DNA from 4 places in the Mesorhizobium sp. M0011 genome. Region 4 is predicted to be linked to each of the others. Evidence: predicted binding sites of a transcription regulator. Region 4 holds the regulator's gene; each other region holds the start of a gene.
The links. Region 4 encodes HrcA, which represses chaperone genes, less so after heat shock. Its sites were predicted from a motif close to GTTAGCACTCNCNNNNNGNGAGTGCTAAC; they were not measured.
Positions count from the first base shown of each region.

Region 1 (7,289 bases), on a different contig from region 4:
CCGCGCACAACGATGCCACCGCTGTTGAGGATGCGATCACACGTTGGCGCGCCGCAGGCGGCATGGGATGCGTCTGGATCGCGGTGGAGAGCCTTTACAGCATGGATGGCGACTGCGCGCCTTTGGAGAGCCTGGTCGCGCTTGCCGATCGGCACGGCGCATTCATCGTCATTGACGAGGCGCATTCGACCGGCGTCTGGGGACCGGACGGCCGGGGGCTTGCCGCCGCTTTCGAGGGCCGCGACAACATCGTCGCGCTCCACACCTGCGGCAAGGCGCTCGGCGCATCTGGTGGGCTCGTGACCGGGCCGAGGGCACTGTGCGAGTATCTGATCAACCGTTGCCGGCCATTCATCTACGCCACCGCGCCATCGCCGCTGATGGCAGTGGCAGTGCGCGAAGCACTCGCAATGCTCGCCGACGAGCCTATGCGGCGTGTTCAGCTGCATGAACGCGTTGCCCTCGCCGGCCGCCAGCTGGCCGAGCGCTGCGGCGTGATACCCAGCGGCTCGCAGATCCAGCCCCTCGTAATCGGCGATATCAGGCGCACCATGGCAGTGGCGGCGCGCCTGCAGGCCCGCGGCTTCGACATACGCGGTATTCGTCCTCCGACCGTGCGCACGTCGCGGCTGCGCATCTCACTGACGCTCAATATCGGCGAAGCCGACATTTCCGCCATGGTCGAGGCGCTGGTCGAGGTGTTGGCCCAAACATCACCGGAGGCGGTATGACCCAACGCATCGTCATCACCGGAACCGACACGGGAGTTGGCAAGACCGTGTTTGCGGCTGGGCTCGCCGGTTTGCTCGACGGCTTTTACTGGAAACCGGTGCAATCGGGCCTCGACGGCGAGACCGACAGCGAAGTGGTCGCGCGGCTTGCCGGCTTGCCCTCAGAGCGCGTGCTGCCGGAAGCCTACCGCTTGCGGAGCCCGCTGTCGCCGCATCGTTCGGCCGAGATCGACGGCGTGGCGATCAAGGCTGCCGATCTTGCTTTTCCCGTCCTACCGACGCCGCTCGTCATCGAAGGCTCCGGCGGCCTGATGGTGCCGCTTAACCGGCGCACAAGGCTCATCGACATCTTCGCTGAATGGCGGCTGCCCGTTATTCTGTGCGCCCGCACCACGCTCGGCACCATCAACCACACCTTGCTCTCGATCGAGGCGCTCCGCGCCCGATCCATCCCGTTGGCCGGCATCGCTTTCATCGGCGATGAGATGGCCGATACGCAACGGACCATCGTGGAATTCAGCGGTGCGCCGCTGCTCGGCAGGCTGCCGCACCTCGATCTGCTGACCGGCAAGACACTGAGGGACGCAATGATTGCCGGCTTCGCCTTCGCCTCGATTACTGGAGGTGACTGATGTCGCAGTCTCATGTGTGGCATCCCTTCACCCAGCACGCGCTCGAGCCTGCGATCCCAGAAATCGTCCGGACTGAAGGCGCCTATCTCCGCAGGGCCGACGGCGCCCGCATCCTGGACGCCATCTCCTCCTGGTGGGTCGTCACACATGGCCACCGCCATCCCCGCATCATGAAGGCAATCGAGACAACCGCGTCGAGCCTCGACCAGATTATCTTTGCGGGCTTCACGCACGAGCCGGCAGAGCGCTTGGCCAAGGCGCTTGTCGGCCTCGCTCCCGCTGGACTCGACTGGGTGTTCTATTCCGACAGTGGCTCGACCTCGGTCGAAGTAGCGCTGAAGATGGCGCTCGGTTATTTCCGCAATATCGGCGCCCCACGCTCGCGCATCGTCGTCATGGATCACAGCTATCATGGCGACACGATCGGCACGATGAGCGTCGGTGCGCGTGGCGTGTTCAACGCCGCCTACGAACCCTTGCTGTTCGAGGTCGCCACCATCCCCTTTCCGGCAGCGGGGCGCGAGCAAGAGACGCTGGATCGTTTAGAGGCTGTGACCCGCGATCGACGAGCCGCAGCCTTAATCGTCGAGCCGCTGGTGCTGGGCGCCGGCGGCATGCTGATGTATCCGGCTTCAGTTCTGGCCGAATTGAAGAAGATCACTGAGGCCTCCGGCACGCTGCTGATCGCCGACGAAGTGATGACCGGCTGGGGGCGGACCGGAACCATGTTCGCCTGCGAGCAGGCATCGATCTCTCCAGATATCCTGTGCACCTCGAAAGGCCTGACCGGCGGCGCCATCCCGCTGGCCGTAACGCTTGCCACCGATGCCATCTTCCAGGCTCATTATTCCGAGGACCGGAAGAAGACATTTTTCCATTCGAGCTCCTACACTGCCAACCCGATTGCCTGCGCGGCAGCACTTGCCAATGTCGAGATCTGGCGGGACGAGCCGGTGGCCGAGCGCATTGCGGCCTTGAGCGCAATGCAGGCCACCGGGCTTCGACGCTTTCGCGACAACAGCTTCTTCACCGACTGCCGGGCGACCGGCACGATCGCGGCGCTCGACCTGCGAACCGGTTCCGCAGGTTATCTCGCCGAGATCGGACCGAAACTGCGCGCTTTCTTCCTCGAGCGAGGGCTACTTGTGCGCCCGCTCGGCAATGTCCTCTACCTTCTGCCACCCTATTGCATCACCGGCGACGAGCTCGAGCGACTCTATGACGCCATTGAGGAGGCGGGCGAACGCTTCGGGTCCAGGCCATGAGCAAGTCGTCGCGCATTCTCGGGTTTGGCCATCATGCGCCTGGGCGAAAGGTGGCGAATGCCGAAATCGAGAGCAATCTCGGTCTTGATCCAGGCTGGATCGAAAGGCGTACCGGGATACGGTCGCGCTTCTGGGCAACCGACGAAGACACGCTGTCTGGTCTTGCTGCGCAGGCCGGCGACATGGCGCTGGCGAACGCCGGTATTGCGCGCCACGACATCGGTCTGCTGTTGCTTGCCACCTCGACGCCCGACCATCTTCTGCCGCCGAGCGCGCCGCTGGTCGCACACAAGCTTGGCCTTGGCAGCGCAGGCGCGGTGGATCTGACAGGCGCCTGCGCCGGCTTCATCTATGCGCTGATGTTTGCGGACGGATTTACCCGCCTGCACGGCAAAGCGAGCCTTGTTATCGCCGCCAATATCCTCAGCCGCCGCATCAATCCAGCCGAGCGCGCAAGCTCGGTCCTGTTTGCCGATGCCGCCGGCGCCCTGGTGATCGGTCAGTGCGATGATGCTGATCGGGGCATTCTCGGTGCCTCGGTGGCTTCGGACGGCTCGCGATACGGGCTGATCCAGATTCCCGCAGGAGGAAGCAACAAGCCGTTCCACGGTGACCTCGATCTCGCGCAAACCCGAATGAGGATGACGGACGGCCGCGAAGTGTTCGCAAAGGCCGTCGAGATGATGACCAATTGCTCGATAAGCGCGCTAGCCGCTGCCGGAGTGCGGCCACACGATCTCGGCCGGTTCGTGCCCCATCAGGCCAATACTCGGATTTTCGACGCGGTCGGGAGGAACCTCGGCATCGCGGACCAAGCAATTGTCAAGACGATTGCCGAATACGGCAACTCTTCGGCCGCGACGATCCCGCTGTCGCTCTCGCTCGCCAACCAGACGGAGCCATTCCAGCCTGGAGAGAAAATCCTTCTGTCGGCGGCGGGTGCGGGTCTCAGCGGCGGCGCTCTCGTGGTTGGAATCTAGCCGGCCGGCTCACGCGCGCAGGACTGGTCATGAATGGGAATAGGGCAACAGAACCAATGCCAAAATGGCCTTCTGAAGCTCGACATGACCGAGCTGACGCAGCACGACCCCGTGCGAGCCTCTGGATGAGATCAAATGCATCACCTGTTGCATCATTCGTGCCATCTGAATAAAGCTCAAATACAAAGGGTGAGCCGCCCCATATATGTCTGATACCCGACATTGTTCACATAAAAGGCTCGATGCTTACACGCTCTTTGCTCTCTTCTCTTTGCTGTCTGCTCTTTTCTCTTTGCTCTTTGCTCTTTCGTCTTGACTAGCAGGAGCATGCGGCTTATCTCATTGCCGCGTTAGCACTCGCTTCCGCTGAGTGCTAAGCACGCTCCGGCAACGGAGAACCGTTCAACATCCGCACCAAGGACATCCAAAAATGGCAAAGTCGAATTTCCGGCCGCTGCATGACCGCGTGGTCGTTCGCCGGGTCGAATCCGAATCCAAGACCGCCGGCGGGATCATCATCCCGGATACGGCGAAGGAAAAGCCGCAGGAAGGCGAGATCATCGCCGTCGGCTCCGGCGCTCGTGACGAAGCAGGCAAGCTGGTCCCGCTGGACGTCAAGGCCGGCGACCGCATCCTGTTCGGCAAGTGGTCGGGTACCGAAGTCAAGCTCAATGGCGAAGACCTTCTGATCATGAAGGAATCCGACATTATGGGCATCATCGGCTGATATCAGTCCTTTCCTTCGCACCATCAAATCTGAATTTCGGGCGAGATGCCCAGGAGTAAAAAAATGGCTGCCAAAGACGTAAAATTCTCCCGCGATGCCCGTGAGCGCATGCTTCACGGCATCAACATCCTCGCCGACGCGGTGAAGGTCACCCTCGGCCCCAAGGGCCGCAACGTCGTCATCGACAAGTCGTTCGGCGCACCGCGCATCACCAAGGACGGGGTCACCGTCGCCAAGGAAATCGAACTTTCCGACAAGTTCGAAAACATGGGCGCGCAGATGATCCGCGAAGTTGCTTCGAAGACCAACGACATCGCCGGTGACGGCACCACAACCGCGACCGTTCTGGCGCAGTCGATCGTCCAGGAAGGCAACAAGGCCGTTGCCGCCGGCATGAACCCGATGGACCTGAAGCGCGGCATCGATCTGGCCGTGACCGAAGTCGTCGCGGCGCTCGGCAAGGCTGCCAAGAAGATCAAGACCTCCGAGGAAGTTGCCCAGGTCGGCACGATCGCCGGCAATGGCGACGAGTCGGTCGGCAAGATGATCGCCGAAGCGATGCAGAAGGTCGGCAACGAAGGCGTCATCACGGTTGAGGAAGCCAAGACCGCCGAGACTGAACTCGAGGTCGTCGAAGGCATGCAGTTCGACCGCGGCTATCTCTCGCCCTACTTCGTCACCAACGCCGACAAGATGGTTGCCGAGCTCGAGGACGTCTACATCCTCCTGCACGAGAAGAAGCTGTCCAACCTGCAGGCGATGCTGCCGGTTCTCGAAGCCGTCGTGCAGACCTCGAAGCCGCTGCTCATCATCTCGGAAGACGTCGAAGGCGAGGCCCTGGCCACGCTGGTCGTCAACAAGCTGCGTGGCGGCCTGAAGATCGCCGCCGTCAAGGCGCCGGGCTTCGGTGATCGCCGCAAGGCCATGCTGGAAGACATCGCCATCCTCACCGGTGGCCAGGTCATCTCGGAAGACCTCGGCATCAAGCTCGAGAACGTCGGCCTCAACATGCTCGGCCGCGCCAAGAAGGTGTCGATCTCCAAGGAGAACACCACCATCGTCGACGGCGCCGGCAAGAAGGCCGAGATCCAGGGCCGCGTTGCCCAGATCAAGCAGCAGATCGAAGAGACCACTTCGGACTACGACAAGGAGAAGCTGCAGGAACGTCTGGCGAAGCTCGCCGGCGGCGTTGCGGTGATCCGCGTCGGCGGTGCCACGGAAGTCGAAGTCAAGGAAAAGAAGGACCGCGTCGATGACGCCCTCAACGCGACCCGCGCGGCCGTCGAAGAAGGCATCGTTGCAGGCGGCGGCGTCGCTCTCCTGCGCGCTTCGGCCGACATCAAGGTCACCGGCGTCAATGCCGACCAGGCCGCCGGCATCAACATCGTTCGTCGTGCGCTGCAGGCTCCGGCCCGCCAGATCGCGGCCAACGCCGGTGCGGAAGCATCGATCGTTGCCGGCAAGATCCTTGAGAACAAGGGCGCGACCTTCGGCTACAACGCCCAGACCGGCGAATATGGCGACATGATCGCCATGGGTATCGTCGATCCGGTCAAGGTTGTCCGTACGGCTCTCCAGGACGCGGCCTCGGTCGCCGGCCTGCTGGTCACCACCGAAGCCATGATCGCGGAGGCTCCGAAGAAGGAGTCGGCTGGCGGCGGCGGCATGCCTGGCGGCATGGGCGGCGGCGGTATGGGCGGCATGGGCGGCATGGGCGGCATGGATTTCTAATCCAGCCCCTATCAACCTACAGCGGAAAGGGCGGCAGCAATGCCGCCCTTTCCTTGTGTGCCGAACATGATCGACAACTTGGAGTGCGTCCCGAGGATCTCGTCAGAATTAGGATCTTGTCCGATCGAGCAATTCGCGGGCTCAACCTGGTCAAACCGGCGCCCCCTACGAACTGCCCGATCCTTGAGGATTCCGCTGCGCGACAATCACGATGATTCATTCAGTTGGTAGCTATAGGCGGTGAATCATGAGGGGCATTGAGGAGCGTGGCAAGGCGCCCATCTCGGCATTTAACCCCATCGAGCGTGATATCCGAGACAATTCTCTCATCGGACCGGCGGCTGGCGTTGAAGGACCCGGTGAATCATCCTGTTCTATAGTGGAGCAGACGCGCTCTGAGCCTCAAGATCAAGCGTTTCCTCCTCTGAGTATCCTTGATCTGCCGCTGGACATTCTCGTTGATATTGCTGAGCGGCTCAGCCCGATGGATCTGCTGAGGTGTCGCACACAAATCAAGAGCTGCGTGTCGCCGCGATGATAGTCGCAACGCCTCAAGAAAGGCGGATCCAGGTTCAGGCTCGTCGTCGTGGCCGAGAGGCCTCGTGACCCCGACGACTGCGCTTCGGCCTTGTGGGGCCTCGGAGCGGGCGTGGCAGCGCTTGCACCTGAGCTCCAGCGGCGTCTCATCCTGCTTGAGCCCAGGTCTCAGACCATTGCCCTGGAGGGCCTCGGAGCAGGCGTGGGTGGCCTTTGGCCAACCTCCAGCGGCTTGTCTGCGGATTTCACTAAATTGGGACAGCCGTTTTAGTAAATCGCGAACAAGCGTTTCGCTAAGTCGCGGGCAACGGAAGCGATCGAGTTCCGGTTGCCTTTGCTGTTAGGAGTGATTGATTTCGGTTATTTCGCTGAAACGCTGAAACGCCATATCCAGCTTTTCCAACGGTAAATTGGGCACTGTCCAATACTTTATTTCTTGAGAAATCCAACGTTTTTGCCGCGCAGTGACGTTCGGACATAGCAAGGCCTGTCCCATACCTATGAATACGTTTGGCTGAAGCAGACCGATGGCTGCGCGTCGAAGCCGAAGCCGTCGAGTTCGCGGACAAACGGGAACTGCGCGATCTTGCTCGACATGAGCGTGTCGAGCTGGTCGCGGATGGCCGTCAACTTCAGCCGATCCAGGATTGCGATCAGCAGGTCATGATCTAGCGTCGTCATCACCA
Region 1 is NZ_JAMYVQ010000036.1:12,573-19,861, reverse strand. Features, by position in the region: gene NKK51_RS28055 (8-amino-7-oxononanoate synthase) at 1-731, shown strand, start outside; gene bioD (dethiobiotin synthase) at 728-1,363, shown strand; gene NKK51_RS28045 (adenosylmethionine--8-amino-7-oxononanoate transaminase) at 1,363-2,628, shown strand; gene bioZ (3-oxopimeloyl-[acyl-carrier-protein] synthase BioZ) at 2,625-3,608, shown strand; gene groES (co-chaperone GroES) at 4,039-4,335, shown strand; gene groL (chaperonin GroEL) at 4,399-6,066, shown strand; partial or broken gene NKK51_RS28020 (ATP-binding protein) at 7,126-7,284, opposite strand.
Region 1: the regulator HrcA is predicted to act here: its motif matches at 3,958-3,986, upstream of groES (co-chaperone GroES).

Region 2 (7,289 bases), on a different contig from region 4:
CGGCATCTCTGCCGCCCTTTCCGTATCTGAAGGCTGATAGGGCTGGATTAGAAATCCATACCGCCCATACCGCCCATACCGCCGCCCATGCCGCCAGGCATGCCGCCGCCGCCAGCCGACTCCTTCTTCGGAGCCTCCGCGATCATGGCTTCGGTGGTGACCAGCAGGCCGGCGACCGAGGCCGCGTCCTGGAGAGCGGTGCGGACGACCTTGACCGGATCGACGATACCCATGGCGATCATGTCGCCATATTCGCCGGTCTGGGCGTTGTAGCCGAAGGTCAAGCCCTTGTTCTCAAGGATCTTGCCGGCAACGATCGATGCTTCCGCACCGGCGTTGGCCGCGATCTGGCGGGCCGGAGCCTGCAGCGCACGACGAACGATGTTGATGCCGGCGGCCTGGTCGGCGTTGACGCCGGTGGCCTTGATGTTGGCCGAAGCGCGCAGCAGGGCTACGCCACCACCAGCAACGATGCCTTCTTCGACGGCCGCGCGGGTCGCGTTGAGGGCGTCATCGACGCGGTCCTTCTTTTCCTTGACTTCGACTTCCGTCGCACCGCCGACGCGGATCACCGCAACGCCGCCGGCGAGCTTCGCCAGACGTTCCTGCAGCTTCTCCTTGTCGTAGTCCGAAGTGGTCTCTTCGATCTGCTGCTTGATCTGGGCGACGCGGCCCTGGATCTCGGCCTTCTTGCCGGCGCCGTCGACGATGGTGGTGTTCTCCTTGGAGATCGACACCTTCTTGGCGCGGCCGAGCATGTTGAGGCCGACGTTCTCGAGCTTGATGCCGAGGTCTTCCGAGATGACCTGGCCACCGGTGAGGATGGCGATGTCTTCCAGCATGGCCTTGCGGCGATCACCGAAGCCCGGCGCCTTGACGGCGGCGATCTTCAGGCCGCCACGCAGCTTGTTGACGACCAGCGTGGCCAGAGCCTCGCCTTCGACGTCTTCCGAGATGATGAGCAGCGGCTTCGAGGTCTGCACGACGGCTTCGAGAACCGGCAGCATGGCCTGGAGGTTGGACAGCTTCTTCTCGTGCAGGAGGATGTAGACGTCCTCGAGCTCGGCAACCATCTTGTCGGCGTTGGTGACGAAGTAGGGCGAGAGGTAGCCGCGGTCGAACTGCATGCCTTCGACGACTTCGAGTTCGGTCTCGGCGGTCTTGGCTTCTTCAACCGTGATGACGCCTTCGTTGCCGACCTTCTGCATCGCTTCCGCGATCATCTTGCCGACCGACTCGTCGCCATTGGCCGAGATCGTGCCGACCTGGGCGACTTCCTCGGAGGTCTTGATCTTCTTGGCAGCCTTGCCGAGCGCCGCGACGACTTCGACGACGGCCAGATCGATGCCGCGCTTCAGGTCCATCGGGTTCATGCCGGCGGCAACGGCCTTGTGGCCTTCCTGGACGATCGACTGTGCCAGAACGGTTGCGGTCGTGGTGCCGTCGCCGGCGATGTCGTTGGTCTTGGAAGCAACTTCGCGGACCATCTGCGCGCCCATGTTCTCGAACTTGTCTTCAAGCTCGATTTCCTTGGCGACGGTGACGCCGTCCTTGGTGATGCGCGGGGCGCCGAACGACTTGTCGATGACGACGTTGCGGCCCTTGGGGCCGAGCGTGACCTTCACCGCGTCGGCGAGGATGTTGACGCCGCGCAGCATGCGCTCGCGGGCATCACGGGAGAATTTTACGTCTTTGGCAGCCATTTTTAGCTCCTGGCAGGGGCTTTGATCGAGCCCGGGAATTCAGTTGACGGAAAGGCCTGATATCAGCCGATGATGCCCATGATGTCGGATTCCTTCATGATCAGAAGGTCTTCGCCATTGAGCTTGACTTCGGTGCCCGACCACTTGCCGAACAGGATGCGGTCGCCGGCCTTGACGTCCAGCGGGACCAGCTTGCCAGCTTCGTCACGAGCGCCGGAGCCGACGGCGATGATCTCGCCTTCCTGCGGCTTTTCCTTTGCCGTGTCGGGGATGATGATCCCGCCAGCGGTCTTGGATTCGGATTCGACCCGGCGAACGACCACGCGGTCATGAAGCGGGCGGAACTTCGACTTTGCCATTTTTTCTTCCTCGATGAGAACGGTGAGAAACAGTTCCTCCATCCGGCGGCGCCGGACATGTGGTTAGCACTCACCAAAGGCGAGTGCTAACGTGGCGCTGAAATAGGCTGGCGGCTTTTGAGAGTCAAGGTGCGCGAAGGCCGCGATGCGAGCGAAATTTTTCTCATGCTGCCGCACGATTTAACAAAGCCTGGGTTGCGCCTGCCCCGGCTCGAGTGCCGTCCTGCTATCTTCAGTGTCTTGGCGCCCGCAGCACCAACAGCGGGCATCGCTCGGCGAGCCCATAGCTCCCGGTCAAAGCGATGCGAACATCACCAAAGAACGCTTCCGCCTCGCTCGCCAATGCAGTCGCCGGCGCGAAGGTGTAGATGGCCGGCGAGTTCCGATAGACATCGATGGTGCCGATGGTGGGCAGGTCCCAGCCCGTGCGAGCCGAAAGCTCTTTGCGGTCAGGAAACAGTGCATCGAACCTTTCCGCGATCATCCTGACCGGAATGGCATGGTCGGGCGCATCGCCCGTCGCGGTCATTGCGACGCGCCATTTGAGTTCGTGGAAGGTCGAGACACCGCCCGACAGTGCAAGCGCCCGCACCGCCGCCGGATCGTCCGGTGTTTCGGGACCGGCAAAGAGACGCAGTCCCGCTCGGCCGCCGGTGCGCAGTACGCCGGCGATCGCCGCAAACAGCGCCCGGCGCGCGGTTGAAAGGCCGAGCGCCGACAGGCAGCCATCGCCGATCACCGCATCTATGCTTGCGTCCGACACCGGCAAGTCGAGCCAGTCGCCGTTGATTGCCTTTCGCAACGCGGTGTCGCCTGGCCAGATACCGGCGATCATGTCGGAGGATTCGTCGACGGCCATCATCGTCGTCCCGAGCCCGGCGAGTTCCGGCGTCACGCCGAGCAGAATGACGTGCGCCTTCGAAAGGTCGAGCTCACGCTCATAGGCCTCAACCGCTTCCGCTGGCGGCCGCAACGGTGGCCCGAGCAACTGCCAGTGCCCTCGAATGGCATTCCAATGGTCGGTCATCCACACCCCCAAGCCGGCATTGTATTTGCAGGCATAATGGAGGACGCTAATGAAGCCAAGCTCGGGGGGCGCATGACACGCATCGCGGTTATTACGCATGAGTTCGACAGGTTCGAACGCCGGCGTGGCCTGCTGTTTCGCCGCCGGAGCTCCTATATGCTTTTCGGTTTGCTGGAGGAACTGAAGCGACGCGGTCATTCCGTCCGCATAATCCCCGGAACGTCGGCAAAGCCGGAGGCCGACATCGCGGTGCTGCACGTCGATGCGACTGTGACGCCCCCCGAATATGTCGAATACGCACGCGCTTTTCCCTTCTGCCTGAACATCGGAGCCGCCGACATCTCCAAGCGACGCGTCAGTGGCGCGGTGATCGGCAAGGAGGACGACTGGCAAGGACCGGTCATCGTCAAGAGCAATCTCAACAATCTCGGGATGCGGGAGCAAGCGCTCAACCGGCGATCGCTGCGAGCCGGGAAGCCGAAGCCGTTTCCCGGCGTCGAGCTCATCGAGGGTTATCGCGTCTATGCATCCCTTTCGGATGTTGCGCCGGAGGTCTTCGACCGCAGCGATCTCGTCGTCGAAAAATTCATTCCCGAGCCGGAGGCGGACGGCTTTGGAGCCCGCTTCTGGATATTCTGCGGCGAGCGCGAGCGCTGCACCCGCCATGTCTCGCCGCAGAGCCTCGTCAAGGGAGACGACACGATCCGCCGTGAGCCGGTTCCGGTTCCCGACGAGCTTCGCACGTTGCGGCGCCGGCTTGGCTTTGACTACGGAAAGTTCGATTTCGTCATGCATGAGGGCAGGGCGGTGCTGCTTGATGCCAACAAGACGCCCGGTGGCGCCCGCAATCTTTCTGCGTTTCTCGCTGCCGGCAATGCCAATCTTGCCGAAGGCTTCGAAGCCCTAGTCCGCCAGGTCGCATAGCGGGCGTTCTGATGCTTGCGATGCCCGACACCTCTCATTCGCGGCAGCTTGCTGACGATCGCCACGGCTACAAAAACAGCCGCAGCTGGGTGTGAATGATAGACCGGTAATCCTCGATGGTCTGGCGGCTTTCCGGTTCGCCCTCGGCGAGCGCCAGGCGCACCACGCCGCCGGCGAGCTGGAAGATCAGCAGAACCATGCGTTCGAACTGCTCGCGCCTCTCGGGCTCGAGCAAGGCGATGACGTGGTCGCAGAACATTTTGGCTTGGTACCGGGTTTCCGCGATGTCGAGGTTCTTGAGCGCCTTGTCGGCCTGGATGGCGTTCTGCAGATCCTGGATGGCCGGATCGCCGGCGACACGGTTGAGATAATCATCGAGCAGCCGGTCAGCGGCCACGATCACATCCTTCGCCTCGTGGATTTCGGCGATGATCGTCGTCAGCCGTGCCCGGCTGACCTCTGAAAACCGCTCATAGAGCATCGCCAGGATCGCCGATTTGTTGGGAAAATAGTGGTAGACGGTGGCGATCGGCCCGCCCGCCAGCATGCCGACCTCCTTCATGGTGACGGCGTCGATACCCTTTTCCCCGATCAGCCGCATGGTCGTCGACAGGATCGCGTCGATGCGCTCGCGGCTGCGTTCCTGCTTGGGCCTGCGCCTCGGCTCGGTCGCCATTCTTTTCAATTCGGTCATGCACCGATCTTTCGCACGGTTTTCAAATTCCGGTTGACAAGAAATATGATCAAGTATCAGTTTCTGAAATACTGACAGGTTGTCAGCTTTTTTGCCGCACGGCAAGGACGTTGGGAGGCGCCTTTGGCTTCGACAGATACCGGCCATGCAGGCAGCGGCGACTGGCTGGTCGGCAATCCGACCGGCCGGCAGCTGGCGTCTGCCCTGTGGATCGGTTCGGTCGGCCTGCTCATTCTAGGCCTGCAGCCGGTGCTGCTTGGCGCCCTTTACACCGAGGGTCATGTCAGCGGCGATGAACTGGCGCTGGTCGCCACCGCCGAGATGATCGCCATTGCCATCGGTTCGGCTGTCGTGGCGATGCTGCTCTCGGCGCACAACATGCGCTGGAAAAGTGCCGTCCTTCTGCTGCTGCTGGCGCTGGCCAATGTGTGGACGGCCTATGCCGCAACCGCCAACACGCTGATCGCGGCCCGCGCCCTGGCCGGGCTCGCCGAGGGCGGTCTGGTCGCCATCGCCACCGAACTGATCGCCCGCTCGCGGCGCGCCGAGCGCATCGGCGGCTATTTCGTCACCATGCAGACGCTGGCGCAATGCGCGCTTGCCCTGCTGCTGGCGCTTTATGTCATTCCGGCCGCCGGGTCGGCGGGCGGCTTCATCGTTCTTGCCGTCGTCTGCGTCGTGTCGCTGGCGGTCGCCTTCACCGTACCCGGTGACTATGCCGACCTGCCCAAGGAAGAGAATTTGGCCAATGTGCTGACTGTTCCCTCGATGACCGCGCTGTTGTCGGTCTTCTGCTACTTCATGTTCTTCGGCGCGGTCTGGGCTTTTCTGGAGCCGCTTGGCGCGCAATACGGCATCGATGGCCGCACCGTTGGCCTGATCGTCTCGGCCAGCCTCGCGGTGCAGGTCCTGGGGGCGATGACGGCGACCGCGTTCGAGGCGCGCATCGATTATCGCCTTGCCATCGCGGCGATCGGCGTCGTCGCGCTTGTCAGTTCCCTGGTTCTTGCCAGTAGCCCCGGCCTGACGACGTTCTGGGTCGCTGCCCTGGCCATGGGCTTTATCCTGCTGTTCATCGTGCCCTACCAGATCCGTCTGGCGATCACCGCCGACGAGACACGCACCGCCGTGCTGCTGGTGCCGGCAGCCCAACTTTTCGGCCTGGCAATCGGACCCATCGCGGCGTCGCTGCTCATTGATGGCAAGGATTTCCGGCCGGTGCCGGAATTCGCCGCCGCCAGTGCGGTGGCCAGCGTGGCGCTGCTCGGTCTCTTCGTCCTTGTGTCACGTCGCCGTCGTGCGGTTGCCTGAGCGGGGAGTGGGATGTCAAACATTTGGAGCAACTGGTCGGGCTTTGTAAGTGCCGAGCCCAAGCTGATCGCCAGCCCCGGCGATGCCGGTGAGCTCGGTGATCTCGTCCGGACCGCGCCTGGCCCGGTGCGCGTCGCCGGCGCCGGTCATTCCTTCACGCCGCTGGTGAAATCGCAGGGCACGATCCTGTCCCTGGAGAGACTGGAAGGGCTGGTCTCGCACGACGCGCAAAAACATCAGGCGCGGGTGCGGGCAGGAACCCGGCTCGGCGCGCTGATGGGCATCCTGCAAGGTATTGGCCAGGGCCTGCCCAACATGGGCGATATCGACCGCCAGGCGATCGGCGGCGCGCTGGGCACAGCCACGCACGGCTCGGGACCGACGCTCGGCGCCTATCACACGCAACTGGAGACGGTGCAGATCGTCGACGGGCTTGGCAAGCTCCGCGACTTCAAGCGGGCAGGGGATCAGGACATGATCCATGCCATCGGTGTCGCGCTCGGCGCTTTCGGCGTGCTCACCGAAGTGACGCTGAACAACATCGCGACCTACCGGTTGCGCCGCCGCAAATGGGTGCTGCCGATCACCGAGATGCTGCGCGATTTCGAGGCAATGATGGCCGCGCATCGCTCGGCCGAATTCTACTATATTCCGTTTTCCGGCTATGCGCAGTTCATCGCCAGCGATTTCAGCGACGCCGCACCCACCACACGGCCGCCGGAAGAGGACGAGGCGGGTTTGAGGACACTGCGCAGGCTGCGCACCTCACTTGCCTGGCTGCCATCGCTGCGTGGCCGTCTGATCCTGGGCGCCATCGCCAAATTGCCGGCCGAGGACTACGTGCAGGACTGGCTCAACGTCTATGCCAGCGACCGGCAGACCAAGTTCAACGAGATGGAATATCATTTGCCGTTCGAGGAAGGGCCGAAGGCGCTGGCCGAGATCATCGAGCTGACCGAGAAGCGTTTTCCCGAGGTCTATTTCCCGATGGAGGTGCGCTCGGTCGCGCCGGACCAGTTCTGGCTTTCGCCATTCTACAACAGGCTGACCTGCTCCATCGCCATCCACCATGATGCAGCGAACGATCCGTTGCCGTTCATGCGGGCGGCAGAGCCGATCTTCCGCAGATATGGCGGCCGGCCGCATTGGGGCAAGATGCACAGCCTGAAAGCGGCGGATCTGAAAAAGCTCTACCCGCGCTGGGACGATGCCATGGCGGTGCGCCGCGACGTCGATCCGCAAAACCGCTTCGTCACGCCCTATATGGCCGG
Region 2 is NZ_JAMYVQ010000013.1:14,612-21,900, forward strand. Features, by position in the region: gene groL (chaperonin GroEL) at 48-1,703, opposite strand; gene groES (co-chaperone GroES) at 1,766-2,062, opposite strand; gene NKK51_RS16045 (class I SAM-dependent methyltransferase) at 2,295-3,089, opposite strand; gene NKK51_RS16050 (ATP-grasp domain-containing protein) at 3,162-4,013, shown strand; gene NKK51_RS16055 (TetR/AcrR family transcriptional regulator) at 4,081-4,707, opposite strand; gene NKK51_RS16060 (MFS transporter) at 4,831-6,018, shown strand; gene NKK51_RS16065 (D-arabinono-1,4-lactone oxidase) at 6,031-7,289, shown strand, end outside.
Region 2: the regulator HrcA is predicted to act here: its motif matches at 2,125-2,153, upstream of groES (co-chaperone GroES).

Region 3 (7,289 bases), on a different contig from region 4:
TTCCAGAACCTGGTATCGCGCAGGATGGCGACATAGTTGCCGAGGCCGATATAGCTGTGCTCGCCCATCAGCGGCCAGTTGTGCAGTGACATCCACGCCGTCATGCCAAGCGGGATGAGGAAGAAAACGACGACAAGCGCGACGGCCGGCGCGACATAGAGCAGGCCGATCCACTGCCGGCGGCTGGCGCGTTTGCGGGCGCTGGGCGGCGCTGTGGTTGCTGCTGTGATGATAGCCATGGCTGCTCTTCCGCTAGCGCTGCGTCCCCCTCCCCTCGAGGGGAGGGTCCGGCCGTAGGCCGGGGGTGGGGTCCTCCGCGGAGCGCGCCGACCAAAAAGGAACGTCGAGCACTGCCGAGGCGACCCCACCCGGACCTGCGGTCCGACCTCCCCTCGAGGGGGAGGTGGGGTTGGCGCTACTTCTGCGGCGCCTGGTCGATGATCGACTGCATCGTCTCCTGCGCATTGGCGATGGCGCCATCGACATCGTCGCCGAAGAAGACCTCGTTGATCATCTGCGTCCACGGCCCGTTGGCGGAGTTGATCAGGTCGTTGAACACCACCGAATAGGGCGTCTTGCCCTTGGCCATGGCCTCGGCGGCGATCTGGTAGCGCGGATCGAGATCCTTCAGCGCTTCCTTGGCGATGTCGCCGCGCACCGGCAGGCTGCCGTATTTGGCAAGGATCGTCTGGCCTTCGAGCGAATAGGCGAAGTCGAGGAATTCCTTCACCACGGGCAGTTTCGTGGTGCCCTTGGTGACGACGAAATTGTCGCCGCCGGCAAAGGACGACCAGCCGCTGTCCTTGCCCGGCAGGAAGGTGACGCCGTAGTCGATATCGGGATACTGGGTGTTGAGCGCGCCGATGGCGAAGGCGCCGGACGGCGAGATGCCGATATTGCCGGCGGCAAATGCCGCAAAGAAGTTGGCGCCGGTATCGGTCTGCGCGCCCGCCGGCACCAGATCCTTCTTGACCATCGAGCGGTAGAGATCGATGGCGCCGCGCAGCTGCGGGCTGTCCAGCGTCGCCTTCGAGCCGTCTTCGCTCAGGATGTCGCCGCCCGACGCCCAGATCAGGGGTGTGAAAGTGAAGATGTTGCAGCCGCCGCAATTGCCGGAGAAGTAGAAGCCCTTGATGTTGCCGCCGAGCGCGTTGACCTTCTCGGCATCGGCCGCGATCTCGGCCCAGTTGGCCGGACCTTTTTCGGGGTCGAGGCCGGCCTGCTTGAACAGCTTCTTGTTCCAGATCAGCACCGAGGCGTCGGCGGAGAAGGGCAGGCCATAGATGTGATCCTTGTAGGTGCCGGTCTTCACATGCGCCGGCGACAGGCTCGAGAAATAGGGCAGGGACTTGGCCCAGTCGGTGATGTCCTCCAATTGGCCGGCTGCGGCGAAGGACGGCGTGTAGATCAGGTCGAGCGACAGGGCGTCGGGCGCCGTGCCGCCGGCGGCCGCGGCACCGTATTTCGGGATGATCTCGGCATTGGGAATGATGTCGAGCTTGACCTGGTTGGTGTGCGCCTTGTTGTAGGCATCGACGATCCTCGGCATGAAATTCGAGCCGTCGGCGCGCACCCAAATGTTGGCCGTCTCGGCGGCGGCAGTGCCGAGACCGCCACCCAAAACGGCAGCGGCCAGAGTCAGTTTGGCAATCAGGTTCCTCATGTTCTCCTCCTCCAAGGTTGGCCGCGGTCCGCGGCTCGGCGCCGATTGCGCGGCGCTTCGTTTTCAGCCACCCGGCGGATGGCCGCATGACTGCCGCACCACCAGCCGGCACGGCAGTTTTCGAATGCCTGGCGCGGCGGGCTTGCCGCCGACCAGCGAAAGCAGGGTCAACCCGGCCTCGCGCCCGAGCGCGACCAGGTTCATGTCGACAGAGGTCAGCGGCGGGCGCGTCGCCTCGGCCACGATCTCCCAATTGTCGAAACCGATGACGCCGACATCACTGGGGACGTCGAGCCCGCGTTCGCGCAGAGCATCGATGACGCCGCGCGCGATCTGGTCGTTGCCGCAGAAGACCGCGTCCGACCTTTCGCTTTTGCCGTCGAACAGTTGCGCAACCGCCTGGTGACCCCAGGCTTCCGACCAGGAGCCGAGCAGCGGCTCGCTGACCGTCAGGCCGTTTTCGACGAGCACGTCGCGGTAAGCCTGGACGCGCGCGTGCACCACGGCAAAGCTCGCCGGCCCGGTGACGTGGGCGATGCGCTTGCGGCCCAGCCGGCAGAAATGCTCGACGGCCAGCCGGGCGCCGCCAACATCGTCCGAGACGAAAGCGACGGCGTCGGGATCTGGCTGCGTGAAGGCATAGATCACCGGGACGCGCAGATTGGAGAGGTCGACGGGCAGATGGCGATCGATGCGCTTGCCGGTAGCGATGATGCCGTCCACGCGCTTGTCGAGCATGGCGTCGACATGCATCTGGCCCAGCCGCGGATCCTCCTCGACATTGCACAGGAACACCGAGACGCCATTGTCGACCAGCGCGTCCGAAATGCCCGACATCAGCGGCAGCGAGAAGCGGCCATAGGTATCGTTGGTGAGCAGGCCGACGGTGAAGCTGCGGCGCCGGAGCAGGCTTTGCGCCAGGCTGTTGGGCCGGAAGCCGAGCCGCCGGGCGGTCTCGCGAATGCGTTCGCGCGTCTCGGCTGTCATCCGGCCCTGGCTGTTGAGCGCCTTGGATGCGGTGGCGACGCTGACTCCGGCCTGGGCGGCCACGTCACGCAAGGTGACTGGCTTGGAAAAGACCGGAACAGGCAGATCGTCCGATGGCATCGCGCCGAGATCCTTGGTTGGGAAAAGGTTTTCTCTTACCGAGCCGGGTAAGGCCCGGCAGGTGGCCGAGCCCGACGACGATTGTTTGGGAAAACCTTTTCTCAGATGAAGCTAAGCCAGATCGAATCGCTGTTCAAGGGGAAAGTTGGTTGGCCTCCGCTCCTCTCCTCCGAAATGCAACGCGGGGTAAAAGCAGCCTCGGAAGCGCGTAGCTCAGGGGAAGAACGTCAGTCGCAGTGCTGGAGGCCCTCGGTCGAGACGGGGCGGGCTGCCGCTTGGGGCGTGAAGGATCTCAACTCTGCGCCGGAAGCGAGACCCGGCAAGGTTGGCTGGCGAACGCTCTGAAGCTCGACCCCGAAAATTCTGAACAATCCCTCGGGATTAACCTTTCCGTAAATATTTGGCCGCTACTTCACAGCCATGGCCTCGTGGCGGAGCGGCTACGCTGGAGACGGCAAATCTCTGAAGCCTCGGTTCGATCCCGAGGCGAGGCCTCCAAATTTGGCGTCCCAATCTGCCCCGGGCGCAGTCAGTTCCCACGAATAGATTGTGTGTTGCGAAGGCAGTACGGACTGGCCGTCAAAGCAGTCCTGTCTTGAATTTGGCATGCAGGCGCTCGCGAAAAAGTGCTATGGAAGGGGCGCGAGCGTTCTTGCTTCGCTTTTCCCTGACATTCGAGGCCTTTCGTGCGTGAACCGTCGCTGCTGCCCGTCTTTGGAAAACTTGGCCTCAAGGCCCCTGTCGCCTTGGCGGCGGCACCGGTCTCGTCGGCAGGTGTGCCGCACCTGCGGAAGCTTCTGGCCGTGCGTGGCGGCATGATGCTGAAACTGTCGGTCGTCGCCTGGACGGTGCTGATCCTGGGCGCCGTGTTTTTCACGATGCAAGGCTGACCGCCATGGCCAACCGCTACACGCTGCGCATGGAGCTTCCCCAGAGCTGGAGCATCATCGATGTCTTCACCGGCCAGCCTGCGGTTGTCCGGCAAAAGGTGATGGTCGGGATGGGGCCGCGCGAGGCCGAGGACATGGTCGTGCAGATGAATGTCCGCGACGTCAGACGCCGCGAAAGGGCCGAGCGCAAGACCTGATCGCGGTCAGCGCCAACTCGCCGCCATTTCAGCCGAAATCGGCCGCCGTCAGCACATACATGCTCTTGCGGGTGCGGTCATAGGCCTTCGACGCCACCTCGCGGATGGCGCTGCTCTCGGTGTCGAATGTCTGGAGATAACCGGCTTCGTCGGCAGCTGTGCCCGGCCGCATCTTGGCCATGGCGTCGGCAGCGACGGAAAACGAGATCTGGAACATGCCGTCATGGCCAACGAAACGAATGCGCTGGCCCGCTTCGTCATAGCTGCGGCTGCGGTTGGGAAAGGTGAGGCTCATGTCTTGGCCTCCGTGGCTTTCTTGGTCACCCGCTTCTTCTTCGGCGTCGGATTGAGGGCCTCGGCGACACGATCGGCCTCTTCCTTGGCCAGCCGAAGCTCCCTCAGCCTTGCCGTCTTGATTTCCCTGGCTCTTGCCTCGGACATATATTCGGCGGTCGCCTTGTTTTTCTCCGCTGTCTTCTTCTGCTTGTCGACAAAGCGGGCTTCAGCTTTTTCCATGATCGTCTGATTGCCTTCGGCCATCGAAGAAATCTCCCTTGTGCCTGAAATCGTGAAAGTGAACTTGTCCGATAAATAGGCACTCGATCGGCAAAATTCAATCTTTTGAATTATTTGACATTCTGCGGATAACACGAAACGGCCAGCTGAAATAATACTTTTGAATATTTTAATGTGGTCCGCGAATAATTTTTGGCACTCCTATCTATCGAGTGCCAACGCGTCTATAGAGGAGGGGCGTGGCCGCCTGTGCCGGCCCCAGAAAGAAAGTTCCCATGAAATTTCGGCCACTCCACGACCGCGTCGTCATTCGTCGCGCCGAAGGCGATATCAAATCCAAGGGCGGGATCATCATCCCCGACACTGCCAAGGAAAAGCCGCAGGAGGGCGAAGTCATCGCCGTCGGGCCTGGCGCACGCGACGAAAACGGCGCGCTTGTTCCGCTCGACGTCAAGGCCGGCGACTTCATCCTGTTCGGCAAATGGTCGGGCACCGAGGTCAAGATCGACGGCGAGGACCTTCTGATCATGAAGGAAGCCGACATCATGGGCGTCATCGACAAGAGCGAGACTGGCATTATCGACAAGGGCGCTGCAACCGACAAGACCGTGGCCGCCAAGAAAGCTGCCTGACCTCATTTTCTCCGAACGAACTGGATAAAAATCATGTCTGCCAAGGAAATCAAATTCTCCACCGACGCGCGCGACCGCATGCTGCGCGGCGTCGAGATCCTCACCAATGCGGTGAAGGTCACGCTCGGCCCTAAGGGCCGCAATGTCATCATCGACAAGGCCTATGGCGCGCCGCGCATCACCAAGGACGGCGTCACCGTCGCCAAGGAAATCGAGCTTGCCGACAAGTTCGAGAACATGGGCGCCCAGATGGTGCGCGAAGTGGCCTCGAAGACCAACGACCTCGCCGGTGACGGCACCACCACCGCCACGGTGCTGGCCGCCTCGATCCTGCGCGAAGGCGCCAAGCTGGTCGCCGCCGGCATGAATCCCATGGATCTGAAGCGCGGCATCGACCAGGCGGTTTCCGCCGTGGTCAAGGAAATCCAGGCGCGCGCCAAGAAGGTCAAGTCGTCGGCCGAGATCGCACAGGTCGGCACCATCGCCGCCAATGGCGATGCCAGCGTCGGCGAGATGATCGCCAAGGCGATGGACAAGGTCGGCAATGACGGCGTCATCACCGTCGAGGAAGCCAAGACCGCAGAGACCGAACTCGATGTCGTCGAAGGCATGCAGTTCGACCGCGGCTATCTCTCGCCCTATTTCGTCACCAATGCCGACAAGATGCGCGTCGAGCTGGAAGAGCCCTACATCCTTATCCACGAGAAGAAGCTCGGCAATCTGCAGGCGATGCTGCCGATCCTCGAAGCGGTGGTGCAGAGCGGCAGGCCGCTGCTGATCATCTCCGAGGACGTCGAGGGCGAGGCTCTGGCGACGCTGGTCGTCAACAAGCTGCGCGGCGGCCTCAAGGTCGCGGCCGTCAAGGCGCCGGGCTTCGGCGATCGCCGCAAGGCGATGCTGGAAGACATCGCCGTGCTGACATCAGGCCAGATGATCTCCGAGGACCTCGGCATCAAGCTTGAAAACGTCACCATCGAGATGCTCGGCCGCGCCAAGCGTGTGCTGATCGAGAAAGACACCACCACGATCATCGACGGTGCCGGCACCAAGGCGACGATCCAGGCGCGCGTCGCCCAGATCAAGGGCCAGATCGAGGAGACGACCTCCGACTACGACAAGGAGAAGCTGCAGGAGCGGCTGGCCAAGCTCGCCGGCGGGGTAGCCGTCATCCGCGTCGGCGGCGTCACCGAGTCGGAAGTCAAGGAAAAGAAGGACCGCATCGACGATGCGCTGAACGCCACCCGCGCGGCGGTCGAGGAAGGCATCGTGCCCGGCGGCGGCGTGGCTCTGCTGCGTGCCCGCTCGGTGCTTGGCGGCCTGACCGGCGCCAATGCCGATGTCACGGCCGGCATCACGATCGTGCTGCGGGCGCTCGAAGCGCCGATCCGCCAGATAGCCGAGAATTCCGGCGTCGAGGGCTCCATCGTCGTCGGCAAGCTCACCGACAGCAAGGACCACAATCAGGGTTTTGACGCCCAGAACGAGGTCTATGTTGACATGATCAAGGCAGGCATCGTCGATCCGGCGAAAGTGGTGCGCACCGCACTGCAGGATGCCGGTTCGATCGCGGCCCTTTTGATCACCGCCGAAGCGATGATCACCGACATCCCGCCGAAAGACGCTGCCCCGGCGGGCGGCGGTGGCATGGGCGGCTACTAAAACGCAGGACTTGTCCGATCTGTTTGAGATGTGAATGGCGGCCCCCGATCGGGGCCGTCATGATTCTCAAGACGATCCATCGCAAAGTTTACGCATGGCTGCCTTGCCGTCCGGCCCAGCGCCGGGCGGCACCCCTGATCTTGCGGCTTTCGGAGGGGACGCAATCCACGCTAGACTGTCCAGGCGGCCCTTGGTCGCGGAGCTCGCCCGACTTTGGCAAGCGATCGGACGAACCGCCATCCCCTATACGGAGACACGTTCATGTTTGCGGCTAAGGCCATCGACACCTCAGACAAGGCCGCGTTCTACCGCGACCTCGCCACTCAGCTTAAGGCGCTGCTCGACGGCGAGCGCGATTCGATCGCCAATGCGGCCAACACCGCAGCACTCATCTTCCAGATGGTGCCGGACCTCAACTGGGCCGGGTTCTATTTCCTGCAATCGGACGAGGAAATGGTGCTCGGGCCGTTCCAGGGCAAGCCGGCCTGTGTGCGCATCGCCGTCGGCAAAGGCGTGTGCGGAACGGCGGTCGAACTCGGCACCTCGATGCTGATCAAGGACGTGCATGATTTTCCCGGCCACATCGCCTGCGATGCCGACTCGCGCTCGGAACTGGTGGTGCTGC
Region 3 is NZ_JAMYVQ010000003.1:98,808-106,096, reverse strand. Features, by position in the region: gene NKK51_RS04525 (carbohydrate ABC transporter permease) at 1-239, opposite strand, end outside; gene NKK51_RS04520 (ABC transporter substrate-binding protein) at 416-1,663, opposite strand; gene NKK51_RS04515 (LacI family DNA-binding transcriptional regulator) at 1,727-2,770, opposite strand; tRNA gene NKK51_RS04510 (tRNA-Cys) at 3,193-3,268, shown strand; gene NKK51_RS04505 (hypothetical protein) at 3,457-3,660, shown strand; gene NKK51_RS04500 (hypothetical protein) at 3,666-3,857, shown strand; gene NKK51_RS04495 (DUF1488 family protein) at 3,886-4,152, opposite strand; gene NKK51_RS04490 (hypothetical protein) at 4,149-4,397, opposite strand; gene NKK51_RS04485 (co-chaperone GroES) at 4,649-5,005, shown strand; gene groL (chaperonin GroEL) at 5,039-6,664, shown strand; partial or broken gene msrC (free L-methionine (R)-S-oxide reductase MsrC) at 6,926-7,289, shown strand, end outside.
Region 3: the regulator HrcA is predicted to act here: its motif matches at 4,565-4,593, upstream of NKK51_RS04485 (co-chaperone GroES).

Region 4 (7,289 bases):
CGGTGTAGAAGGTTTCCGCTGCGGTCAGGTCGCTGACGTAGAGAGCTGATTCAAGGATGGCAGAGGGCATCACGAGGCACCCCCCTCTGCCCTGCCGGGCATCTCCCCCGCAAGGGGGGAGATTGGCTGTGGCCTCGCCGGCATTTCTCGCGCAACGTTGACTATTGGCGAAGGCCAAGACAGCATCTGATCTCCCCCCTTGCGGGGGAGATGGCCGGCAGGCCAGAGGGGGGTGTCTTGGCTCGGCATTCGAAACCTCAGGCCACTGCCATCTGCTGCAAACTCACCAACCGCTGAATGCCTTTCTTGGCCAGGCCCATCAAGTCCGCGAACTGCTCCTCGGAGAAAGGCTCGCCCTCGGCGGTGCCCTGGATCTCGACGATGCCACCCTTGCCGGTCATGACGAAATTGGCGTCGGTGCCGGCCGCGGAATCCTCAATGTAATCGAGGTCGATGACCGGCTGGCCGTCATGGATGCCGCAGGAGATCGCAGCGACATGGTCCTTCAGCACCTTGGCGACACTGGCCATCTGGCGCGCTTCCATCCAGCGCAGGCAGTCATACAGCGCCACCCAGCCGCCGGTGATCGATGCGGTGCGGGTGCCGCCATCGGCCTGGATGACGTCGCAGTCGACGGTGATCTGCTGCTCGCCCAGCGCCTGCAGATCGACCACGGCGCGCAGGGAGCGGCCGATCAGCCGCTGGATTTCCAGCGTGCGGCCGCCCTGCTTGCCGGCCGAAGCCTCGCGGCGCATGCGCTCGCCGGTCGAGCGCGGCAGCATGCCGTATTCGGCCGTCACCCAGCCCTTGCCGGAATTGCGCATCCAGCCAGGCACTTTTTCCTCAAGGCTGGCCGTGCACAGGACATGCGTGTCGCCGAACTTCACCAGGCACGAGCCTTCGGCATGCTTGGAGACGCCGCGCTCGAAGGAGATGGCACGCATTTCGTCGAATTGGCGTTTGGAAGGGCGCATTCAGGCTGCTTTCTTGTCATTTTTCGGAATCTTGGCCGGCTTGTAACCGCATGGGACGCGTGGCGCAAAGGAAAATGGCCTGACGATCTGACGCAGACACCGGGTGATCTCACACAGACACCGGGTGATCTCACAAAGACACCGGGTTGCGCGGGTGCAGTGTAAGTCTATATCGTTGGGCCGGAGGTTTTTGGCCGTATGACCAAGGCAGTCGATCCCGCTTCGCAGTCGCCCGCGCTTCAGTCGCTCGATATGCGTTCCCGCGACATCTTCCGGCGCATTGTCGATTCCTACCTCAGGGACGGTGAACCGGTGGGCTCGCGCAGCCTGTCGCGTATCCTGCCGTCCTCGCTGTCGCCGGCGACCATCCGCAACGTGATGAGCGATCTCGAGCATCTCGGCCTGATCTACGCGCCGCACATCTCGGCCGGCCGGTTGCCGACGCAGGCCGGCCTGCGTTTCTTTGTCGATGCCTTCATGGAGCTTGGCGACCTTTCCGACGAGGAGCGCCGCGCCATCGAGGCACAGGTTCGGGCGTCCGGCTCGGGCGCGACGCTGGAGCACATGCTGACCGAGGCCAGCCAGATGCTGTCGGGCATGTCGCGCGGCGCCGGCCTGGTTCTGGCCGCCAAGAACGAGGTGGCGCTGAAGCACATCGAATTCATCCAGCTCGAACCGACCAAGGCGCTGGCGGTGCTGGTGTCGCAGAATGGCGACGTCGAGAACCGCGTCGTCGAGCTGCCTGCCGGCATCACCGTCTCGCAACTGCACGAGGCCTCAAATTTCCTCAACGCCCATATACGCGGCCGAACGCTTGCCGAGGCGCGGATCGAGATCGCCCGCATCAAGGAAGAGACCAGGGCCGCGCTCGACACGCTGTCGCAGGACCTGGTCGAGAAGGGGCTGGCGGTGTGGGCCGGCGCCGACAGTGGCCTGCCGGCACGGCTCATCGTGCGCGGGCGCGCCAATCTGCTCGAAAACGTCACCGCCCAGGCCGACATCGAACTGCTGCGCCATTTGTTCGAGGACATGGAGACGCAGGACGGGCTTATCCAGTTGCTTGACCTCGCCGAGCAGGGCTCGGGCGTGCGCATCTTCATCGGCTCGGAAAACAAGCTGTTTTCGCTGTCGGGCTCGTCGCTGGTTGTCGCGCCCTATCGCGACAAGGATGCCCGCGTCGTCGGCGCGCTCGGCGTCATCGGCCCGACCCGGCTGAACTACGCGCGCATCGTCCCAATGGTCGACTATACGGCGCAGCTGATTTCCCGCATGCTGCGCTGAGCTGATCCAACCGAGGAGACGACGATGGCGCTCGAAGAATTCAAGGCCCGGATCAGCCTGCTGCTGGAGGAGATGGTCAACCAGCCGGAGGACCAGCACGAGATCCAGGAGCAGTTGCGTGAAAAACTGCAGGAAATGCGCGCCATGGGATTGCCGCTGCCGGCTGACCTCGTCGAGTTGGAAAAACGCCTCGACGACGATTTTTACGCCGCCGGGACCTGAGCCGGGAAACCGGAAGCTTCCTCCACCTCATCGTGTGCCGTGGAACGATCGACGAGACCGCTCGTTCCTGTTCTCACGCCCAAACATTGGAGGACCGAATGATGCGTTTTGCCGGCCCCGCAATTTCCGCCGCACTGTTTCTCTCGACCGCTTCATTCGCCCAGCAGGCGGACGATCCGGTGCTCAAAGGCGCGGCCGCATTCGGCGACTGGCGAGCGGACAAGCCGGGCACACGCCGCCTGATCAGACCGGACGATCTGCCTAAGCCCTATGCCACCCGGTCGACCTCGAACAGCGCCGGCGTTGCGGACATGCCGGCAGACGCGAAGCTGCAACTGCCGCCGGGGTTCTCGGCCGAGCTGGTTGCATCGGGCATCGACAATCCACGCGTCGTGCGCGTCGCGCCGAATGGCGACCTGTTCGTCGCCGACAGCGAGGCCAACCAAGTCCGCATCTACCGTCTGGCCGAAGGCAGTGCGAAGCCTGCGCAGGACGGCATCTTTGCCGGCAATCTCAACCAGCCCTATGGTATTGCCTTCTATCCGCCAGGCGCTGACCCGCAATGGGTCTATGTCGCCAATAGCGACAGCATCGTGCGTTTTGCCTACCGCAATGGCGACCTGAAGGCCTCCGGCGATCCAGAAACCATCGTCGACAACATCCCGGCCAATCACCACTGGACCCGCGACATCGCTTTTTCGCCGGACGGCAAGACGCTTTATCTGTCGGTCGGCTCGGGATCGAATGTCGCCGAGGACATGGGCCAGGAGCCGAAGGGCGGACTCGACGCCTGGGCGGCGTCGCAGGCGCTCGGCGCGCCATGGGGATCCGAAGATGGCCGCGCCGATGTGCTGGCCTTCGATCCCGATGGCAAGAGCGGCCGCATCGTTGCCACCGGCCTGCGCAACTGCTCGGGCATGACCGTGCAGCCGGCGACCGGCGCGCTGTGGTGCGTCGTCAACGAACGCGATGCGCTTGGCGACAATGTGCCGCCCGAATACGCGACCGTGGTCAAGGAGGGCGCCTTCTATGGCTGGCCCTGGTACTACATCGGCGACAATGAGGATCCGCGCCACAAGGGTGCGCGCCCCGATCTTGCCGGCAAAACGACCGTTCCCGATGTGCTGATGCAGGCGCATTCGGCGCCGCTCAACATTGCCTTCTACGAGGGGAAGAGCTTTCCGGCTGAATACAAGGGCGATGCTTTCGTCGCTCTGCACGGGTCATGGAACCGCGGCAACCGGACCGGCTACAAGGTGGTGCGGTTGCTGTTCAAGGACGGCAAGCCAACCGGCGAATATGAGGATTTCATCACCGGCTTCGTCGTCTCAAACGGCGAGGTGTGGGGGCGGCCGGTCGGCGTGGCGGTGGCCCTGGATGGCGCGCTGATCGTCACCGAGGACGGCAACGGCACCATCTGGCGTGTCACCCATGGCGACGGTCGTTCCTGAGCGCAACTCGCACAGGCGTGGTGCAATCGAATCCGAGTTTCAGGGAATTCACGCCCGCCGGGCTTTGTGCGATAGGATGCCGTGATAGCAGCGTCGCGCAAGGCCGCAACCATGACCCTCACCGGATTCCTCGCCTACAGCGCCGCTCTCGGCATCGCCGCCGCGATTCCTGGTCCCGGCATCACCGCGCTGGTCGCCCGTGCGCTCGGCTCCGGCTTCCGCTCGTCGCTGGCGATGTCCTTTGGCCTGATGGTTGGCGACATCACCTATCTGACCGCCGTGGTGCTCGGCCTCGCCATCGTTGCACAGAGTTTCGGCATGGTTTTCCTGGCAATCAAATGGCTCGGCGTCGCCTATCTCGCCTTCCTCGGCTGGCGCTTCTGGAACAGCGGCATCACGCCCGAGACCGTCGAGGCCAGAAAAGGCAAGGGCGGCTTGCTGTCGAGCTTTGCCGCCGGCCTGACTGTCACGCTCGGCAATCCGAAGACGATGATCTTCTATCTCGCCATCACGCCGACCATCGTCGACCTGAAAACCATTACGCTGGCCGACTACGGCATTCTCGTCGCGCTGACGGTCGTCGTGCTTCTGGTGGTGCTGGTGCCGTATCTGGCGCTGGCCGCCAAGGCGCGCTGGTTCCTGAAATCGCCGCGCGCGCTCAAGGCGCTGAACCGTACGGCTGCCGGCTTCATGGTCGGTGCCGCTGCAGCGATTGCCGCCCGCCAATAGCGGGCTTTCGGCCAAAGCATTTCGCAAACAGGCCTTTGCGGGAAATGCTTTTCCGAGACGGCACTGTTTTAGACACAGGTCCCACTCGGATATTTTCAATCGACAGTCTATCTTGCGCGGTCGAAGGTCCTATGTTGCCCGCAAATCCACTTGCCTGAAATTCTGGGAGCGAAACCAATGAACAAGCCCACATCAGCCCGCGTGCCCGGCCGCGGCCGCGTCTACGATTCCATCACCGACACGATCGGCGATACGCCTCTGGTGCGGCTCGACAAGTTCGCTCGGGAAAAGGGCATCGTCGCCAATCTCATCGCCAAGCTTGAATTCTTCAACCCGATCGCCTCGGTCAAGGACCGCATCGGCGTGGCGATGATCGAGGCGCTGGAGGCGTCGGGCAAGATCTCTCCCGGCAAGACCACGCTGATCGAACCGACGTCGGGCAACACCGGCATCGCGCTTGCCTTCGCCGCTGCCGCCAAGGGCTACAAGCTGATCCTGACGATGCCCGAAACGATGTCGATCGAGCGCCGGAAAATGCTGGCGCTGCTCGGCGCGGAGCTGGTGCTGACAGAAGGCCCGAAAGGTATGAAGGGCGCCATCGCCAAGGCCGACGAACTGGCAGCGACGATCCCCAACGCGATCATCCCGCAGCAGTTCGAGAATCCGGCCAATCCGGAAATCCACCGCACGACGACAGCCGAGGAAATCTGGAACGATACGCATGGCGCAGTCGATATCTTCGTCGCCGGCATCGGCACCGGCGGCACCATCACCGGCGTCGGCCAGGTGCTGAAGAAGCGCAAGCCCTCCGTGCATGTCGTCGCCGTCGAGCCGGACTCCTCGCCGGTTCTGTCGGGCGGCCAGCCCGGCCCGCACAAGATCCAGGGCATCGGCGCCGGCTTTGCGCCCAAAATCCTCGACACGACGATCTATGACGAGATCGTCAAAGTGTCGAACGAGGATTCCGTGGCCAATGCCCGCCTCGTCGCCCGCCTCGAAGGCGTGCCGGTCGGCATCTCTTCGGGCGCCGCCCTGCAGGCGGCCATCGTCGTCGGCTCGCGGCCGGAGAACAAGGGCAAGAACCTTGTGGTGGTCATCCCGTCCTTCGCCGAGCGTTATCTGTCGACGATCCTGTTCGAGGGGCTGGGGTCGTAGTCCGACGCTTCTTCGTGGCCAAGCTGGCCCGCTGAAAAAATGCCCGTGGCCGCCATCGGCGGCTTGAGCGCGACACCGCTTCCGGTTCATATCGCCCCCGGCCTGCTTTGCGCGGGCCGGGGGAGAATTTCATGTACAAGCTTTATACCCGTCCCGGCAGCGGCGGCTTCGTGGTCGAGGCGGCGCTGGCGCTGGCCAATGTACCATTTGAGCAGATCGACGTGCCGAAGACCGACCGGCCCGATCCCGCCTTCCTCGACATCAGTCCGTTGAACCAGGTGCCGGTGCTGACCCTGCCGGACGGAAGCTCGATGACCGAATCGGCGGCGATCTGAATCCTGCTTGCCGAGCGTCATCCCGATGCCAATTTGGCGCCGGCGGCCGATGCGCCTGCCCGCGCGGATTTCCTGCGCTGGATGGCATTCATGTCGTGTGCTCTATTCGGCGGTGCTGCGTTTCTACTACGCATACCGCTACACGGCCGACCCCGAAGGCACCAAGGCGGTCAAGCAGGCGGCCGTGGCCGAGATGGACCGCGGCTTTGCCGTTCTTGATGCCGCTCTCCAAGGCCGTGACTGGCTGGTCGGCGACCAACTGTCGCTGGCCGACATCTATCTCGTCATGCTGGTGGCCTGGCATCCCGACGTCGATAGGGCGCGCGCGGCCTGGCCTGACATCGAGCGTCTGTGGTCGAAACTGCGCGACCATCCGCTGATGAGGACGCTCAACACATCGCATGAGATGTGGCCGGGCTGAAGCTCAATTTCTGAGCACTGCCCGTTTTCCCTGCAGGAACCGGCGCACCGCCGGGTCGCGCTCGAGGCCGATCGCCCGGTCATAGGCTTCGCAGGCTTGCGGTACCTGACCAAGCCTGGCCAGGAGACCGGCGCGTGCGGCCCAATAGGGCTGGTACTCGTCAAGTCGCTTGTCGTCGCCCAGCACGTAAAGAGCCGCCAATCCGGCCACTGCGCCCTCGGCCTCGGCGATCGCCACCGCGCGGTTTATCGCCACCACCGGCGATCCTGCGATCGAAAGCAGCGCGTCGTAGAGTTCCTGGATCGCCGCCCAGTCGGTGCGGCCGGTCAGCCTTCGTGCCGCATGCGCGGACTGCACGGCCGCCTCAAGCTGGTAGCGGCCGATGACGCCCTTGGCCGCAGCGTGGGAAAGCAGCGCCTCGGCCTCATCGATGAGGGCGCGGTCCCATAGAAGGCAATCCTGTTCCGCCAGTGGCACGAAGTCGCCGGCCGCATCGCGCCGTGCGGTGCGGCGCGCCTCGGCAAACAGCATCAGCGACAAGAGGCCCAGTGCCTCGGGCTCTTCCGGCAACAGCGAAGCCACCAGGCGGCCGAGCCAGATGCCTTCGGTCGCCAGATTGCGGCGGCGCGTTTCGGTGCCCGCCGGGTCGGACCAGCCTTCGGCGAAGGCGGCGTAGATCGCCTCCAGCACCGCGTCCAGCCTTTCGCCGAGTTCGGCCCGC
Region 4 is NZ_JAMYVQ010000018.1:63,478-70,766, forward strand. Features, by position in the region: gene NKK51_RS19815 (VOC family protein) at 1-73, opposite strand, end outside; gene rph (ribonuclease PH) at 258-974, opposite strand; gene hrcA (heat-inducible transcriptional repressor HrcA) at 1,173-2,255, shown strand; gene NKK51_RS19830 (hypothetical protein) at 2,280-2,477, shown strand; gene NKK51_RS19835 (PQQ-dependent sugar dehydrogenase) at 2,576-3,928, shown strand; gene NKK51_RS19840 (LysE family translocator) at 4,040-4,657, shown strand; gene cysK (cysteine synthase A) at 4,835-5,812, shown strand; partial or broken gene NKK51_RS19850 (glutathione S-transferase family protein) at 5,944-6,568, shown strand; partial or broken gene NKK51_RS19855 (RNA polymerase sigma factor) at 6,572-7,289, opposite strand, start outside.